3 regions of the Brachybacterium sp. ACRRE genome follow, and region 2 is predicted to be linked to each of the others. Evidence: riboswitches for the same ligand, from Rfam matches in the RefSeq annotation. Region 2 holds a riboswitch; each other region holds the start of a gene.
The links. Region 2 has a riboswitch for thiamine pyrophosphate ahead of MHY49_RS11640 (TenA family protein). Riboswitches for the same ligand answer to the same signal wherever they lie in the genome.
Positions count from the first base shown of each region.

Region 1: another riboswitch for thiamine pyrophosphate. It lies ahead of MHY49_RS01945 (MFS transporter); the one in region 2 lies ahead of MHY49_RS11640 (TenA family protein).
Region 3: another riboswitch for thiamine pyrophosphate. It lies ahead of thiD (bifunctional hydroxymethylpyrimidine kinase/phosphomethylpyrimidine kinase); the one in region 2 lies ahead of MHY49_RS11640 (TenA family protein).

Region 1 is NZ_JAKRMO010000004.1:32,152-38,108, forward strand. Features, by position in the region: gene MHY49_RS01925 (hypothetical protein) at 1-289, shown strand, start outside; gene MHY49_RS01930 (thiamine-binding protein) at 330-671, shown strand; gene orn (oligoribonuclease) at 711-2,633, opposite strand; TPP riboswitch at 2,695-2,787, shown strand; gene MHY49_RS01945 (MFS transporter) at 2,779-4,194, shown strand; gene MHY49_RS01950 (hydroxyethylthiazole kinase) at 4,191-5,117, shown strand; gene MHY49_RS01955 (thiamine phosphate synthase) at 5,114-5,875, shown strand.
Region 2 is NZ_JAKRMO010000037.1:1,194-7,150, reverse strand. Features, by position in the region: gene MHY49_RS11655 (aconitate hydratase) at 1-797, shown strand, start outside; gene MHY49_RS11650 (YetF domain-containing protein) at 843-1,415, shown strand; gene MHY49_RS11645 (SLC13 family permease) at 1,428-2,603, opposite strand; TPP riboswitch at 2,697-2,791, shown strand; gene MHY49_RS11640 (TenA family protein) at 2,782-3,471, shown strand; gene MHY49_RS11635 (TenA family protein) at 3,468-4,127, shown strand; gene MHY49_RS11630 (glycogen debranching N-terminal domain-containing protein) at 4,182-5,957, shown strand, end outside.
Region 3 is NZ_JAKRMO010000027.1:9,666-15,622, reverse strand. Features, by position in the region: gene thiE (thiamine phosphate synthase) at 1-646, shown strand, start outside; gene thiD (bifunctional hydroxymethylpyrimidine kinase/phosphomethylpyrimidine kinase) at 673-1,551, opposite strand; TPP riboswitch at 1,595-1,714, opposite strand; gene MHY49_RS09575 (NAD(P)/FAD-dependent oxidoreductase) at 1,721-2,824, opposite strand; gene MHY49_RS09570 (helix-turn-helix transcriptional regulator) at 2,916-3,494, shown strand; gene MHY49_RS09565 (CsbD family protein) at 3,594-3,803, opposite strand; gene MHY49_RS09560 (cold-shock protein) at 4,018-4,221, opposite strand; gene MHY49_RS09555 (hypothetical protein) at 4,612-5,013, opposite strand; gene MHY49_RS09550 (NAD-dependent succinate-semialdehyde dehydrogenase) at 5,129-5,957, opposite strand, start outside.

The sequences.
Region 1 (5,957 bases), on a different contig from region 2:
CCGATTGGTGGCCCGTGATCCCGGGACGTGGTCGCCGACGCAGGTCGACGCGTTCCTGGGATGGGCTCGCTGGCACCGGCGGCACGCCGCGGACCCCGCCCACGCTCCCGAGGTGATCGTCGCGACGGGCGAGCCGGGCATGCGATGGGAGCGCTGGCTGCCTCCCGCCGCGAGGCCGCGCGCGTGGCAGGTCGAGGTCATCGACACGACCGGGACACCCGTCCTGGACACGGTCTCCCGGCTGCGGGAGTGGATCTCGAGGAGCCGCGGGCCCGTCGTCAGCGCATGATCCGCTTGCCCGCGGGCCGATGGGGGAGAACAGTGGGGGCATGATCATCGCCTTCTCCGTCCAGCCCACCGGTGAGCCCTCCGATCCCGGCCTCACCCGCGACCTCGCCGAGGGATCCGACGCCGCGAGCGTCCACGACGCCGTCGCCGCCGCCGTCCGCGTGGTCCGGGAGTCCGGGCTCCCGAACCGCACCAGCTCGATGTTCACCGAGATCGAGGGCGACTGGGACGAGGTGATGGGCGTCGTGCGGCGCGCGACGGCCGAGGCCGGCCGCTACGGCTCGCGCGTCTCCCTCGTGCTCAAGGCCGACATCCGCCCCGGGCACGAGGGCGAGCTCGACGGGAAGATCGAGCGCCTCGACGCCGCCCTCGACCGGAACTGAGGGCGGCGCCGCATGTGAGAGCGGCGCCGCCAGGCCGAATCAGCCGATCTCGTCGACCAGGCCGTCGCGGACCGCGGCGGCCATGGTCGGGGTGACGGGCAGTCGCGGGATGAGCGTGGCCTGGTAGGCGTGGTAGATGTCCGGCTTGCCCTCCCAGGTGCGCGCCTGGGGCTGGTTGCGCCGGTCCAGCTCGTGGTGCCAGCTGCCCCGCTCGGGATCCAGCAGGAACTCGCTGACGTACTCCCACCAGGCCTGGTAGCGGTCGGCCCACTTCCGGTCGCCCGTCACCTGGAACATCACGGCCGCGGCGGCGGTCGCCTCGGCGGCGACCCAGTGCATGCGCTCGTGCACCACGGGCGTGCCGTCCCAGTCCACCGTGTAGGGGAAGCCGGGCTCGCCGTCCATGCCGAAGGCGTCGTCGGCCCTCCCCATCAGGGCATTCGCGGCCTCGAGCATCCAGTCGGGTGCCTCGCCGTCCTTCGCGAGCAGCGCGGCGCGCCCGTGCAGCACCAGGCGGGACCACTCGAGCCAATGGCCGACGGTCGCGCCGTAGGGACGGAACGGATCGGCCGGCTTGTCCTCGTTGTAGTCGAGGATCGGGTTCCACGAGGTGTCGAAGTGCTCCGGCAGCAGCCAGTCCTGCTCGCGCGCGAACTCGTCGATCGCCCGGGTCATGATGCCCACGGCGCGGTCCAGCCAGCGGCGCTCCCCGGTGACATCGGCCGCGGCGAGCAGGGCCTCGGTCGTGTGCATGTTCGCGTTGATGCCCCGGTACTCCTCGCAGACGGCGAAGGCGCGGTCGAAGGTGTCCACGCTCATCCCCGCCTCCTCGTCGTAGAACTTCTCGTCGAGGACGCCCAGGGCCTCCTCGAGCAGCTCCGCGGCGTGCGGGCGTCCGGCGGCGGACGCGGAGGCGGCCGCGAGCACCACGAACGCGTGCGCGTAGGCCTCCTTGGCGTCGTCGATGACGGTCTCCCCGGCGATCTTCGAGAACCAGCCGCCGTGCTCCTCGTCCTTGAAGACGGTGCGCAGGGACTCGATGCCGTGGTCCACGAAGCGCCCGTACTCGGGGCTGCCCAGCATCGTGGCGAGCGCGAAGCAGTGGGTCATGCGGCAGGTCACCCAGAGCTCGGCCGGCTTGTCGCCGTCGAGCTCGCCGTTCTCGTCGAGCCAGCCGAAGCCGCCGTCCTCCCGCAGCGACTCGGCGCCGAAGACGAGGAGCTCCTCGCCCTCGGAGTCCAGCCAGGTGCGATGGGTGGCGCGCTGCAGCCACGGCACCGCCGGTGCGGAGGAGCCCGCCGCGCCTGCGGCCGCCTCGTCGGACCCGTCGGCGCTCTCGCCGTCGGCCGTGAGCTCGAAGGTGCGCGCGGCGGCCTGGGCCTGCGCGGTCGTCGGCCCCGGGTCGGCCACGAACAGCACCTCGCGGTAGTACTTGAGCTCCTGGATGGACTCGCGGATGTCGGCGAGGGCGCGGTGGCCCCCGTGCTTGGCGGGCGTGTTGTAGAAGACGCGGGGGAACCAGCGCTTGGCGAGCTCCTTGAGGCTCGAGACGTCGATCGTGCGGTAGGAGAGCCAGGCGGCGAACTCCGGCACGTCCTTGTCGAGGAAGACGCGGTCGGTGCCCACGGAGTTGCCCGCGAGCGGCGCCTTGCCGGCCTCCGGGCAGTGCTCGCGCACGTAGGCCAGGCACTGCTCCTGCGCGGCCTCGAGGGTGATGCCCGCGTCCAGCTCCTCCAGCAGCCCGGAATTCGTGTGCATGGTGCGCACGAAGTCGCCCATCTGCTCCAGCGCCTCGGCCGGGGGCCTGACGACGACGTCCACGCCCTCCCCGAGGATGTTGAGGTCACCATCGGTGACCAGGACGGCGATCTCGACGAGCGCGTCCTTCTCCTTGTCCAGTCCGGTCATCTCGCAGTCGACCCAGACGATGCGGTCGGCGGTTCCACGATTCGAAGTGCTCACGTGGCAAGGGTAGTCGCCGCGGACGGCGCCGCGGCCCCGCTGGCGCCTCTGGAATACTGGCGCGCCGGACACGGGGTGCGCCGCGCGCGCTGAGATCACACCCGTGGAACCTGATGCAGTTCGCACTGACGAAGGGATGTCCGCCATGCGGTCACGTCTGCCCGAGAGCCCGCCCACGATCGCCGCCGCGGCCCACCCGCCGCCGGCCGGGCCGACGCCGATGCCGCAGCTGCCGCCCGAGGGCCGCGCCGCACTGCGCGCCGGGGTGGTCGGCAACTTCATCGACAACGTCCACGTGTTCCTGCCGCTCACCGCGCTGACCCCGGCGCTCGCCGTCGTCGCGGGCCCGGGGATCGCCGCCACCACGGGAGCGATCGTGGTGATCGCGATGATGCTGGGCAGGCCCGTCGGCGGCATGGTCTTCGGCAGGATCTCGGACCGCCTGGGGCGCACGCGCACCACGAAGGTCGCGATCACCGGCACGGCCGCCTGCGCCCTGCTGATCGCCGCCATGCCCACCCATGAGCTGCTGGGTGCGGGGACGATCGGCCTGATCCTCTGCCTGCGCTTCCTCGGCGGGATCTTCGTGGCCGGCGAGTACTCGGCCGCGATCCCCCTGGCCATGGAATGGTCGGCCCCGCGCCGGCGCGGCCTCATGAGCGGGCTCATCCTCTCGATGGCGCCGTGGGCGCAGGCCGCGATCGCCTTCGCGACCGCCGCGCTGCTCCTGGTCCTGGGGCCCGACGCCTATGCCGCCTGGGGCTGGCGCGCGCTGTTCGTGCTCGGGGCGCTCGCCTCCCTCGGCATGCTGGTCTACTACCGACGGCACGTGGTCGACGCGCCGATCGCCCGGCGCGAGCGCGAACGGCCCCAGGGGCCCGAGCCGACGGACGAGCCCGCCGTCACGGGCATCGCGGCCATGCTGCGCGGACGCTGGGCGCGCGCCTTCTGGCAGGTCTTCACCCTGATGACGGGGCTGTGGCTGCTCACGAACACGACCGTCATCATGCTCACCGCCCAGCTCGGCGAGGACACGGGCCTTCCGGCGACCAGCGTCTCGGTCGCGATGGGCATCGCCTCGTGCGCGCAGGCGCTCGCGATGGCGCTCGCCGGGCATCTCTCCACGAGCACCGGCAGGCGCCGACTTCTCATCGGGTGGGGGATCGCGGCGACCGTGCTGGGCCCGGTGCTGTGGTGGACGGCGGTGGGCTCGAGCACGCTGGCCGGTGCGGCCGTGCTCGCCGCGGCGCTCCAGGTCGTCACCGTCGCCGCGTACGGGCCGGTCTCCGCCTACCTCTCCGAGCGCTTCCCGACGTCGGTGCGGTCCACGGGCTACGGGATGGGCTACAGCCTCTCGCTGATCCTGCCCGCGCTCTACCCGTTCTACCTGCCCGGGCTCTCGGCGCTGCTCGGGCCGCGCGCCGCGGTGCTTTCGCTGCTCGTGCTCGGCGGGATCCTCCTCGTCCTCGGCGCGGCGATCGGACCGCGGCTGTCCGCGGTGGAGATCGATCGGGACCTCGACGCCGTCGCCGCGCGGGACGGCCGCGGGAGCGGGCGATGAGCCGCGACGAGCAACCGCACGAGCACGACGACGATGCGGACCTGCGCGCGGTCGCCCCGGTGATCGCCGAGGTGCGCCGGTGCCCGCCGCTCGTCCACTGCCTCACCGCGACGGTGTCGATGGGCATCGTGGCCGACGGCCTGCTCGCCGCGGGTGCCCGCCCGATGATGACGGAGACCGAGTCCGAGGCGCCCGTGGTCACGGAGGCGGCCGACGCGCTGCTCGTGAACCTCGGGACCCTCAGCACCGATGCGATGGCGGGCATCCCCGCGACCGTGTTCGCGAGCATCGCGGCCGGTCACCCCTGGGTGCTCGATCCGACCGCGATCGGGCTCCCGCCCGTGCGCACGGCCCTCGCCTGCGAGCTCGTGGGGCTGCGTCCGAACGTGGTGCGCGGAAACGCGTCGGAGGTCCTCGCCCTGCGCGGAGGGTCCGGCGGACGCGGGGCCGACGCGAGCGACGGAACTGAGAGCGCTCGTGGCGCCGCCCGCGAGATCGTCGCCCTCACCGACGGGGCGGTGGCCGTCTCAGGGCCCGTCGACCGGATCGTTGGGGCGGACGCGAGCGCGGGCGCGGGTGCGGGTGCGGGCGATTCCGGTGAGGACGGCACACCGAAGATCGAGGTCCGTCGGGGCCACCCGCTGCTCACCCGGGTGACCGGCACCGGCTGTCTGCTCGGGGCGCTCACCGCCGCGTGCCTCGTCGCGGTGGAGAGGATCGGGCCCGTCGACCCGCCCGTCGGGACATCGGAATTCGCAGCTCGTGCCGCTCGCTCCGCTCACGCCGCGACCGTGTGGCTCGACGTCGCGGGGGAGCGCGCCGCCCGGCGCGCGCCGCGGCCCGGTGCCTTTCGCACCGCCCTGCTCGATGCCCTGGACGAGATCGGCGAGCACGCCCTGCAGACCGCCGAGGAGGACCGATGACCCTGCCCCATGACCACCACCACGACCACGATCGCCCGGGCCTGGACGTAGACGGGGCGGCCCCGGCGGCCCCGGTGCCGCTCGACCTGCGCTGCTACCTCGTGACCTCCGGGAGCGACCGCCGCACCGTGGAGACCGCGGCTGCCGCCGCCGCGGCCGGCGCGGGCATCGTCCAGGTCCGTGCGAAGGGGCTCGAGGCCCGTGAGCTGCTCGGCCTCGTGACCGCGGTGGCGCGTGCGGTCGGCTCCGTCGCTCCCGCGTGCCGGGTCCTGGTCGACGACCGGGCGGACGTCGCCTTCGCCGCCCGGGCGCGCGGCGCGCACGTGCACGGCGTCCACCTCGGCCAGGACGACCTGCCCGTCGCCGCGGCTCGCGCGCTGCTGGGCCCGGACGCGATCATCGGGCTGACCACAGGCACCCTCGACCTCGTGAGGTCCGCCGAGGGGCAGGCGGAGCTGCTGGACTACGTGGGCGCCGGCCCCTTCCGGCCCACGCCCACGAAGGACTCGGGACGCACGCCCCTGGGCATCGACGGCTACCGGACGCTGTTCGCGAGCACACGCCTGCCGATCGTCGCGATCGGAGACGTGATGCCCGCCGACGTCCCCGCGCTCGCCGCGACCGGTGTCGCCGGGGTCGCCCTGATGCGCGCGATCATGGGCGCGAGCGACCCTGCGGCCGTGGTCCGCGAGGTGCTGGCCGGGTTCGAGGGCGATCCGGGACCGGCGTCACGGGGCGCTCCACGACAGATGTCATGACCTCGCACGGACCCGGGGACGGCGGGCGCCGACCCCGGTAGACCGTCGGCATGGATACGGATCTGAGCCGGCTCGCGACCGT
Region 2 (5,957 bases):
CGGGCACCGAGGAGGACTCGGTGTGGCTGTGCTCGCCGGAGACCGCGGCCGCAGCGGCGCTGACCGGGCGGATCACCGATCCGCGCACGCTCACGGACTCGCTCGGGATCCCGGCCCCGCGCCCGCAGCTCCCCACGGAGTTCGCGCGCATCGAGGACATGCTGCAGCCGCCGCTGCCGCTCGAGGAGGCCCGTGAGGTCGAGCTCGTGAAGGGCCCGAACATCTCCTCGCTGCCCGAGTTCGCGCCGATCGACGACGATCTGCGGTCCCCCGTGATCCTGGTGATGGGCGACGACGTCTCGACCGACGAGATCATGCCCGCCGGCTCGCGCGTGCTCCCCTTCCGCTCGAACATCCCGAGGATCTCCGAGTTCACCTTCACCCGCATCGACCCCGACTATCCCGCGAACGCCGCGGAGGCGAAGGACGCGGGAGGCCACGTGGTGGTCGCCGGGAAGAACTACGGGCAGGGCTCCTCGCGCGAGCACGCCGTGATCGCTCCCCGCTACCTGGGGCTGAAGGCGGTCATCGCGGTGTCCTTCGCCCGCATCCACTGGCAGAACCTCGCGAACTTCGGGATCCTCGCCCTCGAGTTCGACGACCCGGAGGACCACGACAGGATCTCCACGGGCGATCTCGTCGAGATCGACGGCATCCACGCGGCGCTCGAGGCCGGCACGGACCTCACCGCACGGATCGGGGACCGAGAGGTCCCCGTGCACCATCGGCTCTCGCCGCGCCAGGTGGAGATGGTGCTCGCGGGCGGACGGATCCCGCTCGCCGCGCGCGAGGCGTGAGTCGCGCATCGTGAGGCGTGGGTCCCCAGGGACGACAATGGCCCCATGATCGACTGGGACCTCATCTGGCGCGACTACGTCGGGATCAGCGGCAGCGCGGTCCTCGGCGTCGTCGCCTCGACCATCGTGCTGTACGGCTTCTTCTCCCTGCTCATGCAGGCGATCGGTCCGCGCCTGATGGCCCGCCCCAGCGCCGGCAGCTTCGTGGTCCTGGCCGTCGTCGGCGGCATCACCGCCCGCGCGACCCTCGGCGAATCGCCGACCATGCTCGGCGCGGTGGTCGTCCTGAGCACCCTGGTGGTCCTCGAGTACGTGACGGGCAGGTTCCGCCGCGTCCCTCTGCTGCTGCGGCGCACGCGCCCGATCGTGGTCATGCTCGGCGGGGAGCCGGTCGCGGCCGGCCTGCAGCGCAGCAGGCTGACCCGCGCCATGCTGCTGGATCGCCTGCGCGTGAGCGGGGTGCTCGACCTCGACGAGGTGGAGCTGGTGATCCTCGAGGTCCGCGGCACGCTCACGATCGTCCGGCGCGGCAGCCGGATCGACCGCGATCTCGTGTCCCAGGTCGTCGGTCGCGACCGGATCCCCGAGCGCCTGCTGTCGGACCCCGAGAGCGTCTGAGGTCCGGCCTGCTCACTCCATGACGGCCAGCGCGAGCGACGCCAGGGGCACCGTGATCACCACTGCGACCGCGCCGAGCACCATGAAGCGCGTCCAGGGGATCCGCACGCCCATCGCCTGCATCCGCTGATGCCACAGGAGGGTGGCCAACGATGCCCACGGGGTGATCAGGGGCCCCACGTCCACGCCGATCAGCAGGGCCATGGCCGACGCGGGATCGTCCGCCGCAGAGCGCTCGAGGAGGAGGAACGCGGGGAGGTTGTCGAGCACGTTCGCCGCGAGCGCCGAGGTCCCGGCGGTGCGCAGCAGGCCCGTCGGCCCCGCGCCGCCGTCGGCCGCACGGAGCACGAACGACGTCGCGCCCTGCACGTGCGCGGTCTCGACCAGCACGAAGAGGGCGAGGGCGATCGCGAGCGGGCGCCAGGGCACCAGGTGCACTCCGATCGCCTCGCGGCGCCGCAGCGCGAAGGCGAGCAGCAGCACGAGCGCCGCCGCGCCCGCCGGGATCCACACCGCCGGCACCAGCACGAGCAGGGGCAGCAGCACCACGACCACGCACCCGCTCACCCTCAGCAGGACGCGGTCGCGGATCTGCGGGGCGGGCGAGGTCCGGAAGCGGCCCCGCAAGTCCCGGCGATGGACGATCGCCAGCAGGACCACCGGCACCGCGACCGCGATCAGGGTGGGCACGGCGCTGCGGGCGAGGAACGCCGCCGTGCCCCCGCCCAGGGCACCCCTGGCCAGCAGGTTCGTGAGGTTCGAGACCGGCAGCAGCAGTGACGCCGTGTTCGCGAGCCACACGGTGGCCAGGGCGAAGGGCACCGCGGGCACGTCGACGCGCCGGGCCGTGAGCACGACCACCGGGGTCATGATCAGCGCCGTCGTGTCCAGGGAGAAGAAGGCCGTGCACACCACGGCGAGAGCGCACACGGCGCACCACAGCACGGCGGTGCGCCCGCGGGCGAGGACGGTGAGGCCGTGGGCGATCACGTCCAGGAGTCCTGCCTCGCGCGCCAGCTCGGCGAGCACCGCGATCGCGACGACGAATCCCAGCACCGGCGCGACCCGCTCCAGCAGCGCCGCGAGATCCTGCGGGGGCAGCCCGCCGCCGAGGACGCACAGCACGGCGACCAGGACCAGCGCCCCGATCGCGAGCGCACCGGCGCGCCTGCGCAGGAGTCCGAGCATGCTGCGAAGCGTAGACCGCGGGGCCTGCCCACGGGGCCCGTGGCTCCCACGGCGCGGGACGGCCTCGTCCGATGCGCGCGGCGGCGCTACCCTCGCACGTGCACGGGGTGCCCTGACCAGGGCTGAGAACACACCCGCTGAACCTGATCGAGCTCGTACTCGCGGAGGGATCGCCACCATGACACCTGCCCCACGTCCGTCCACCGAGGACGCCGCCTTCACGGCGTCCCTGCGCCTCCAGCACGCCCCGGCGTGGGAGCGCGCCGTCGGCCACCGCTTCGTGCGCGAGCTGCACGCGGGAACCGTCCCGGACGAGGTGATGGCGCGCTACCTGGTGCAGGACCATCGCTTCCTCGACGCCTTCCTGCAGCTGATCGGCGCCGCGCTGGCCACCGCCCGCACCCCCGCCGCCCGGCTGCGATTCGCGCGCTTCGCCGGGGAGGTCGCCGGTGACGAGAACACGTACTTCCTGCGCGCCCTCGACGCGCTCGGGGTGAGCGAGGAGGAGCGCGCGCGGATCCCGAACACGGCGGCCACCGACGGTTTCCTCGACGTGTTCCGGGAGGCGGCGGAGACCCGCGACCACGCCGCGATCCTCGCGGTCCTGCTGGTCACCGAGTGGCTCTACCTGGACTGGGCGAGCCGGGCGCCCTCTCCCCGGCCCGAGAGCTTCGTCCACGCCGAGTGGATCGCCCTGCACGACGGCCCCGGCTTCCGCGATCTCGTGGACTTCCTGCGCACCGAGCTCGACGCCGCAGATGTGCAGGACCCCGAGCGCGTGCGCGCCTTCTTCGCGCGCACCGTCCAGCTCGAGAACGAGTTCTTCGACTCGGCCTACGAGGCCGACGGCGAGGTGGCGACGGCATGAGCGCCTCCGTGCTGTTCGACCAGCTCAAGGCCTCCGCCGCCGAGGACTGGGACGCCTACGTCCACCACACCTTCGTCACGCGGCTGGGCGAGGGCACGCTCCCCCTGGCCGCCTTCCAGGACTACCTGGTCCAGGACTACCTGTTCCTCCTCCAGTTCGCACGGGCCAACGCCCTGGCGGCGTACAAGGCCGACAGCCTCGAGGGCATCCGCTCCGCCGCGGACTCGCTGACCGCGATCCTCACCGAGACCGCTCTGCACGTGCGGCTCACGGCCTCCTGGGGCATCGACCGCGAGTCCCTCGAGTCGGCCGACGAGAAGACCGGCACCGTCGCCTACACGCGCTTCGTCCTGGACGCCGGCATGGCCGGGGACGCCCTGGACCTGCAGGTCGCCCTCGCGCCCTGCGCGATCGGCTACGCGGAGATCGGGACCGCGCTCGCGCCGCGCCTCGCCGAGGGCGCCGAGCACCCCTACGGCGAGTGGATCGCCGAGTACGCGGGGCAGGAGTTCCAGGCGAGCGCCGCCGAGGCCGGTGCGCGGCTCGACGAGCTCGCGGGCGACCATCTGCCCGCCCGCCGGCGGGCACGGCTCGAGCGGATCTTCCGCACGGCCACCCGCATGGAGGCCGCGTTCTGGCAGCAGGCGCTGGACTGATCGCGGGCGTGCATTCCCCGAGCGCACGGGGGCCGCGCGTGCAAGCATGAAGCGGTGAGCACGCCTCCGTCCTCCCCGAGTCCGTCCGCAGCGCGGCGCGTCGAGAACCACCAGCCCTTCCTCCACGATCTCGCCGTGGTGCTGCGCGCCCCGCTGCAGGCATGGTCGGCGCCCGACGGCACGATCATGGGCGTCGGCGCCCAGGGCGTCTATCTCGGCGACACCCGCGTCGTCTCCGACCTGACCTGCGAGGTCGAGGAACGGCCCGAGAACGAGCACGTCGAGCGCCCTGCCCTCTCGCCCCTGTCCGCCGAGGTGCGCAGCGCGCAGGAGGTCGTGTTCCGCCGGCTCGTCACCGCGCCCGATCTGCCCGGCGACCCGCTCGTCATCCTCGAGCGCACGCGCGCCGCATCCGGCCGCGGCATCCGCGAGACGCTGCGCCTGCGCAACGACGACGACCATCCGCGCACCCTGCCCCTGCGTCTCGGGCTCGTCACCGACGGCGCGACGATGTCGCAGGTCAAGGACCCGCGACTGATGCTCGCGCAGGATCCCGGGCGACCAGGCGCCCACGTCGAGGAGGGCGCGGCGCGGTGGTCGATCGGTGAGCGGGGCGAGGCCGTGCTCCGCGCGAGCACCGGCACCAGCACCAGCACCAGCACCAGCACCAGCACCAGCCCGATCGTCCCGGAGGCCGACGGGCCCGTCGTCACCTGGCGCTGCATCCTCGAGGCACCGGCGCGCGGCGCGGCCGAGGCGAGCTGGGAGCTCGAGCTCGCCGACCCGGACGTCCCCTTCGAGGCCGCCGATCCCCGCCACCTCCTGCCCGCGGTCGAGCAGGACGCGGACCCCGAGCGCCGCGCCGCCCGCGATCTCCTGGCCCGCTCCCTCGCGGACCTCGACGCGCTGCGCCTGCAGGTGCCGGGCGATCCGGCGCGCAGCTTCGCCGCCGCCGGCGCCCCGTGGTTCTTCACGCTCTTCGGACGCGATTCGCTGATCGCCGCCTCGCTCGCCCTGCCCGTCGACACCACGCTCGCCGAGGGCACCCTGCGCACGCTCGCGAGCATGCAGGGCACCCGCATCGTCACCGCCACGGCCGAGCAGCCCGGCAAGATCCTCCACGAGGTCCGCGCGCAGGGCATGGAGATGGCCGCGAGCCATCTGCCGCCGGTCTACTTCGGCACGATCGACGCGACGCCGCTGTGGATCGAGCTCCTGCATGACGCGCTCGACGCGGGCCTCGACCCCGGTGTGCTCGCCGAGCTGCGCCCGCGCCTCGAGGCCGCCGCCCACTGGCTCCTCGAGCATGCGGACGCCGACGGCGACGGTCTGCTCGAGTACATCGACGAGAGCGGGCACGGCCTGACCAACCAGGGCTGGAAGGACTCCGACGACTCGATCCGCCGCGCGGACGGCTCCCTCGCGAGCGGCGCGATCGCCCTCGCCGAGGTCCAGGGATACGCCTATGCAGCCGCCCTGCACGCCGCCGACCTGCTCGAACGCGGCGGCCCGACGGGCCCGTCGTCCGCGGAGCTCCCCGCCCGACTGCGCGCCTTCGCGACCCGCCTGCACGAGGCGTTCCACGCGCGCTTCTGGTGCGAGGACGAGCGCGGCCGGTATCCCGCGATCGCCCTCGACGGCGCAGAGCGCCCGGTCGACGGCGTGGCCTCGAACATGGGGCACCTGCTGGGGACCGGCCTGCTGGACGCGGAGCAGGAGCGCCTGGTCGCGGACCGCCTCATGGATCCCACCCTGTTCTCGGGCTTCGGCATCCGCACCCTCTGCACCGACAACGGCGGCTACGGACCGCTGCGCTATCACGGCGGCAGC
Region 3 (5,957 bases), on a different contig from region 2:
CGGCCTGTACCTCGTCACCGACGCCGCGCTGTGCGGTGCGCGCGGCATCGTCCGCACGGTCGAGCTCGCCGTCGAGGGCGGCGCGCGGGTGGTGCAGCTGCGGGAGAAGCACGCGGACCTCGCCGAGCACGTGCGCCTCCTGGAGCGTCTCGCGCGGGTGATCGATGCGCGTGCGCTGCTGCTGGTGAACGACCGTGTGGACGCCGCCGTGGCGGCGCGCGAGCGCGGGATCCGCGTGGACGGCGTGCATCTGGGGCAGGGCGACGAGGACGTGCGCCGTGCCCGCGATCTGCTCGGGCCCGACGCCGTCATCGGGCTCAGCGCGAACACGTCGGCGCACCTGGACGCCGTGGCCGCACTGCCCGAGGGCACCGTCGACCACGTGGGCATCGGCGCGATCCGCGCGACCGCCACCAAGGCGGATCATCCGCCGGCCCTCGGCATCGAGGGGTTCGCGCTGCTCGCGGCCGCCTCCCCGGTGCCGAGCGTCGCGATCGGCGGGATCACTGCGGCCGACGTCCCGGCCCTGCGGCGCGCGGGCGCCTCGGGCTGCGCGGTGGTCTCGGCGGTCTGCGCGGCCGACGATCCCCTGCGCGCGGCACGGGTGCTCTGCGCGGCCTGGAGCGGAGCCGCATCGGATCAGTGAGCGGGGCCCTCGCCCGTGGGAAGGAGTCAGCGATCCGGCGTCGCCTCGCCGTCCCACAGCTCGAAGAAGTGGTGCAGCGGCCCGTGGCCGCGGCCCACGTCGAGGCGGTCGCTCGCGGCGAGCGCTCCGTGGAGGTACTCCTTGGCGCCCCGCACGGCGTCCTCGACGGACATGCGCGGCAGCCGGGCGGCGATCGCCGCGGAGAGCGTGCAGCCGGTGCCGTGGTCGTTGGTGGTCTCGATGCGCGGGGCGGGCAGCTCGAGGATGCCCTCGCTCCCGCACAGCAGGTCGGTGCTGGTGGGCGACCCCTCGAGGTGGCCGCCCTTGAGGAGGACGCTGCGCGGTCCGAGGGCCAGCAGGTCGTGGGCGCGCCGACGCATCTCCGCCTCGCTCCAGTCGGGCTCCTCCCCCAGCAGCACCGCGGCCTCGGGCAGGTTCGGGGTGAGGACGTCGGCGAGGGGCACGAGCTGCTCGCGCACGGCGTCGACCGCGTCCTCGTCCAGGAGGCGGTCGCCGCTCTTGGCGACCATCACGGGGTCCAGGACGATCCTGCGCGCGCCGTGGCGGCGCAGGCGCTCGGCGATCACCTCCGTGATCGCGGCGTTCGCGACCATGCCGATCTTCACGGCGTCCACCTGCACGTCCTCGAGGACCGCGTCGATCTGCTCGCCGACGAACTCCGGATCGAGCGCGACGACCCCGCGCACCCCCTGCGTGTTCTGGGCGACGACGGCGGTCACCACGGCCATCCCGAAGGCGCGCTGGGCGGCGAAGGCCTTGAGGTCCGCGTGGATGCCCGCGCCACCCGTCGGGTCGGTCCCCGCGATCGAGAGGACGTTGGGGATGCGACCGGTGGCGGGTTCGCCGGGGGACGGCGCGCTGGGACTGGGGGCGCTGGTGCTCACGATGCCTCTTCCACGAGACCGGCGGGGAGGGCGCTCAGCGGTTCCGTCCCTGCGCCGGCATGATCCGGATCAGGTGCTCAGGGTCTCCACGCCGTCGCCGCCCCGCGCTCCTGCGCATCGCGTGACCAGTGGACTCTCAGCCCCTTGCCGGGACTCCCCTCGGTGCCACTCACGCTAGCAGGGAGAGGCTCCCGTCGGCGGCCTCGCCCACCGTGCGCGAGCGCAGCGCGGCGTCGGTGTCGGCAGTGGCGAGGTCGGCATTGATGTGCGCTCCGGCGAGCGCGCCCGCGGCCGCCGCGGCACCCACCTGCGCGGTCGGGTCGGTGACGTTCCCCGCGACCCAGACGCCCGGGACCTCGCTCACCCCGGCCATCGCCGACGGCACCTTCGCCCCCATCCCCGGGATCTCCTCGACGCGCAGGCCCAGACCCTCGAGCCCGTCGAGGCGAGGGGTCATCGTGGTCGCGACGGCCAGCACGCGGCGCGCGATCACCTCCCCGCTCGCCAGGCGCACGCCCGCGATGCGGGGTGCGCGCTCCCCCTCGACGGCGGACGCGTCGGGGGCGGCTCCGTCGTCGGCGATCACCTCGGCCACCTCCTCGTCGATCACGCGGATCCCGCGGGCGGACATCCTCGCGCGGGTCCGGGCGTCGAGCGCGGTGCCGCGGGCGAAGAAGGCGATGTCGTCGCTGAGCTGGCGGAACAGCCACGCCTGGTGCGCCGACATCGGGCCCGAGGCGAGGATGCCGATCGGCTCGTCGCGCACCTCCCAGCCGTGGCAGTAGGGGCAGTGGACGACGCCGCTCCCCCAGTGCCGGGCGAGCCCCGGGATCGCGGGCAGCTCGTCGCGCACGCCGGTCGCGACGAGGAGTCGCCGGGCGCGCAGTGCGCGACCGTCCTCGAGGGTGAGGTCGAAGCCGCCCTCGACGCCGTCGACCCTCCAGTCCGGCCGCACCGAGGCGACGCGGCCCTGCACGACGGTCCCGCCGTAGCTCTCGACCTCGTCGCGCCCGCGTGCCAGGAGCTCGGCGGGCGGCGTGCCCTCGCGGCCCAGCAGCCCGTGGACGCCCTCCGCCGGGGCGTTGCGCGGGTCCCCCGCGTCCACGACGATCACGCGGCGGCGGGAACGGGCGAGCATGAGTGCGCCGTTCAGTCCGGCGGCGCCGCCGCCGATGACGACGACGTCCGCGGCGGGATCCGCCGCGCCGCGTGCCGGGGAGCCGTCGCGGGCGCTGGTGCCTGCGGATGCAGCGGTGATGTCTCGGGGGTCCATGGATGCCTCCTCCTGCCCGCGGGGCGGGCCGATCGTCGTGTACGACGTCGACACTAGGCATTGATTGCCTATACGGCATACTCTCTTGCCTATGACGCAAGAAGATGCCGCGATCGAGACCCTCGTGCGCAAACGGATCCGGGCGCTGCGCGTCTCGCGCGGGTGGTCGCTCGGCGATCTGGCGGAGCGCGCCCGGATGAGCCCGTCGTCCCTGAGCCGGATCGAGGGCGGGACTCGGCGCCTGGCCCTGGATCAGCTGATCACGCTGGCCCGAGCCCTGGACACGACCCTGGACGAGCTCGTGGACTCCGGCGCGGACGACGCGGTCTCGAGTCCCACGCTCGACGGACCGAGGGGCGCGATGCGCTGGACGATCCGGGGCCAGCCGGATCTCTCGGTGATCCGTCAGCGGCTCACGGAGCCGCCCTCGGCGCCCTCGGCCATGCGGGCGCACACGGGGCGCGAATGGTTCGTGGTGCTCTCGGGGACGGCGACGCTGCTGCTGGGCGACCGGCGGCTGCGGGTCGAGAAGAACCAGGCGGCGGAGTTCCCGACGATGCTCCCGCATGCGATCGGCGCCGAAGGGGGCAGACCCTGCGAGATCCTGGGCGTCTTCGACCGGGAGGCACGGCGCGAGCACAGCGGGCCGCCCTCCGCGTCGGCGAGCTGAGTCGGCCGGGCTCCGCAGGCCACGACGCGAAAGAGCCCCCGCCCGGCGCATGCCGGACGGGGGCTCCTCTCGGAGTACTGGGACTCCGGGCGACGAGTCTTACTCGCCGTCCTTCTTGCCGGTGAGGCCGTTCAGGGCACCCTTCACGGAGTCCTTGACGTCCTGGACCTTGTCCTCGAGGCCGGCGCGCGCCTGCTGCACCTTGCCCTCCGACTCGGCCTCCTTGTCACCGGTCAGCTTGCCGAGGCCCTCCTTGGCCTTGCCGCCCAGCTGATCCGCCGTGTTCTCGAACTTCTCATCCGCACTCATCAGTGCCTCCCTCGCTGTCGGATGTCCTGCTCGTACCCTTGCGAGTATAGGGACGAAGGCCGGACGGCGGGCGAGTTCCACCTGGCCGCGAGCTGAACGCGGTCGCGCCCCGCCCTCCGCCGATGAGGGCGGAGGACGGGGCGCGGTGCACGCGATGCGTGCGACTCCCGGAACGAGGCGGCGGGCGGACCCGCCCCTCAGCTCAGGAGGAGGTTCAGGCCGGCTGGATGTTGGTCGCGGTCAGGCCGCGATCCGTGCGCTCGGTGTCGAAGGAGACCTTCTGGTCCTCCTCGAGGTTGCGGTAGCCGGAGCCGGCGATGTTGCTGAAGTGGGCGAAGACGTCGGCCGAGCCGTCGTCGGGGGCGATGAAGCCGTACCCCTTCTCGGAGTTGAACCACTTCACGGTGCCTGTAGTCATGCAGTCTTTCCTTCGGTGTGCAGAGAGCAGATGCCCTCTGTGCGGTCACGACGAGATCTCCGCCGTGCGCCCCCACGGCGGAACCTTCCCGGTGGGAAGGAGTCCGAAGTGGGGAGTTCGTAGGGATGGGCGCGGGGCCTCATCCGGTGGGCTGCCGAGTGCGCTGCGGAGATCCTTCATGGACCTGCGACGCCACGGTCGATTGCAGGGGGTGTGGGTGCTGCGGGTGAAGATGTCCTGACGGTCGGCCGTGCGCTCGATCGGCGCTGTTGATTCGAGCGTACCCGATGAATCCGGATCGCACGAGGGGTTTGCCGCGTGCATCATGCGGGAGTGTCGGGCGGAGCACTCGACGGGCACGCGATCAGGCGCCGCCGGCGGCGGCTGCCGTCACCACATCGCCCGGGCGAGCGCGGCGACGACGACGCTCAGCAGCTGGCCGCCCACCATCATCACCAGCCATGACGCACCCACGGTCACGCCGACGATCGCCGCCGTCCTGCGTCGCGAGCGCTGCAGCAGGGCGACGACTCCGATGACGATGGCGACCAGCGCCACGAGCGCGAGCAGGATCGTCGATCCCCAGCCCCAGAGCGCGTAGCCCGTGTTGTACTTCGCCATCAGCAGCGGCACCAGCACATTCAGTCCGCCGCGGATGGTGGAGAGCACCACGAGCACGATCGCCGCGATCAGCGAGACGACGCCCAGCGGGTTCGACGCGGCGTACGACGCGGGATCAGAGGCGGAGGGGGACGGTGCGGCGCCGGAGCGCGGCTGTTCGGGCTGGCCCATGGGGCGAGTATGCCCGACGAGCCTCGCGCCCCGAAGGGATGAGGCGGGCGGGCTCGGCCTCGCGTGCCGAGTCCGCCCGCCTCATCGCTCCACGGTCAGGCGCGGGCCGCGCCGATCAGCCGACGGCGGGACCCACCCAGACCTGCTGGGCGTTGACGAACTCGCGGATGCCGTGCGGCCCCAGCTCGCGGCCGTAGCCGGAGCGCTTGATGCCGCCCGAGGGCAGACGCGGATCGGTCTTCACGATCCCGTTGACGCTGACCTGCCCTGCCTCGATGCGCCGGGCGAGGGCCTCCCCGCGTGCGGTCTCGGTCCAGATCGAGGAGCCGAGCCCGTAGGGCGTGTCGTTCGCGATCGCGATGGCATCGTCCGCGTCGTCGGCCGCGACGACCACGGCGACCGGGCCGAAGGTCTCCTCGGTGCACGCGGTCATGCCCTGCTGCACGCCGGTGAGCAGGGTGACCGGATAGAAGAACCCGGGCCCGTCGGGCATCTCGCCGCCCAGCACGAGCTGCGCCCCGGCCTCGACGGACGAGGCGACCTGCCGGTGCAGGTTCTCGCGCAGCTCCTCCCGGGCGATGGGCCCCACCTGGGTGGTGTCCTCGTGGGGGTCGCCCACGGTGAGCGCCGCGAGCTGCGCGCGCAGCAGCTCGACGAACTCGTCGTGCACCGAGCGCTCGACGATGACGCGCTTGGCGGCGATGCAGGACTGGCCGGCGTTGATGATGCGCGAGAGCGCGGAGACCTTCGCGGCCTCCTCGAGGTCCGCGTCGGCCAGCACGATGCACGGGTCCGAGCCGCCGAGCTCGAGCACCGCCGGCTTGATCTCGCTCGCGGCGATCGCCGCGACCTTCGCGCCGGCCCGGTCGGATCCGGTGAAGGAGACGGCGGCGATGCGCGGGTCGCGGATCGCCTGCTCGACGTCCTCGGTGCGGGCCTGGAGG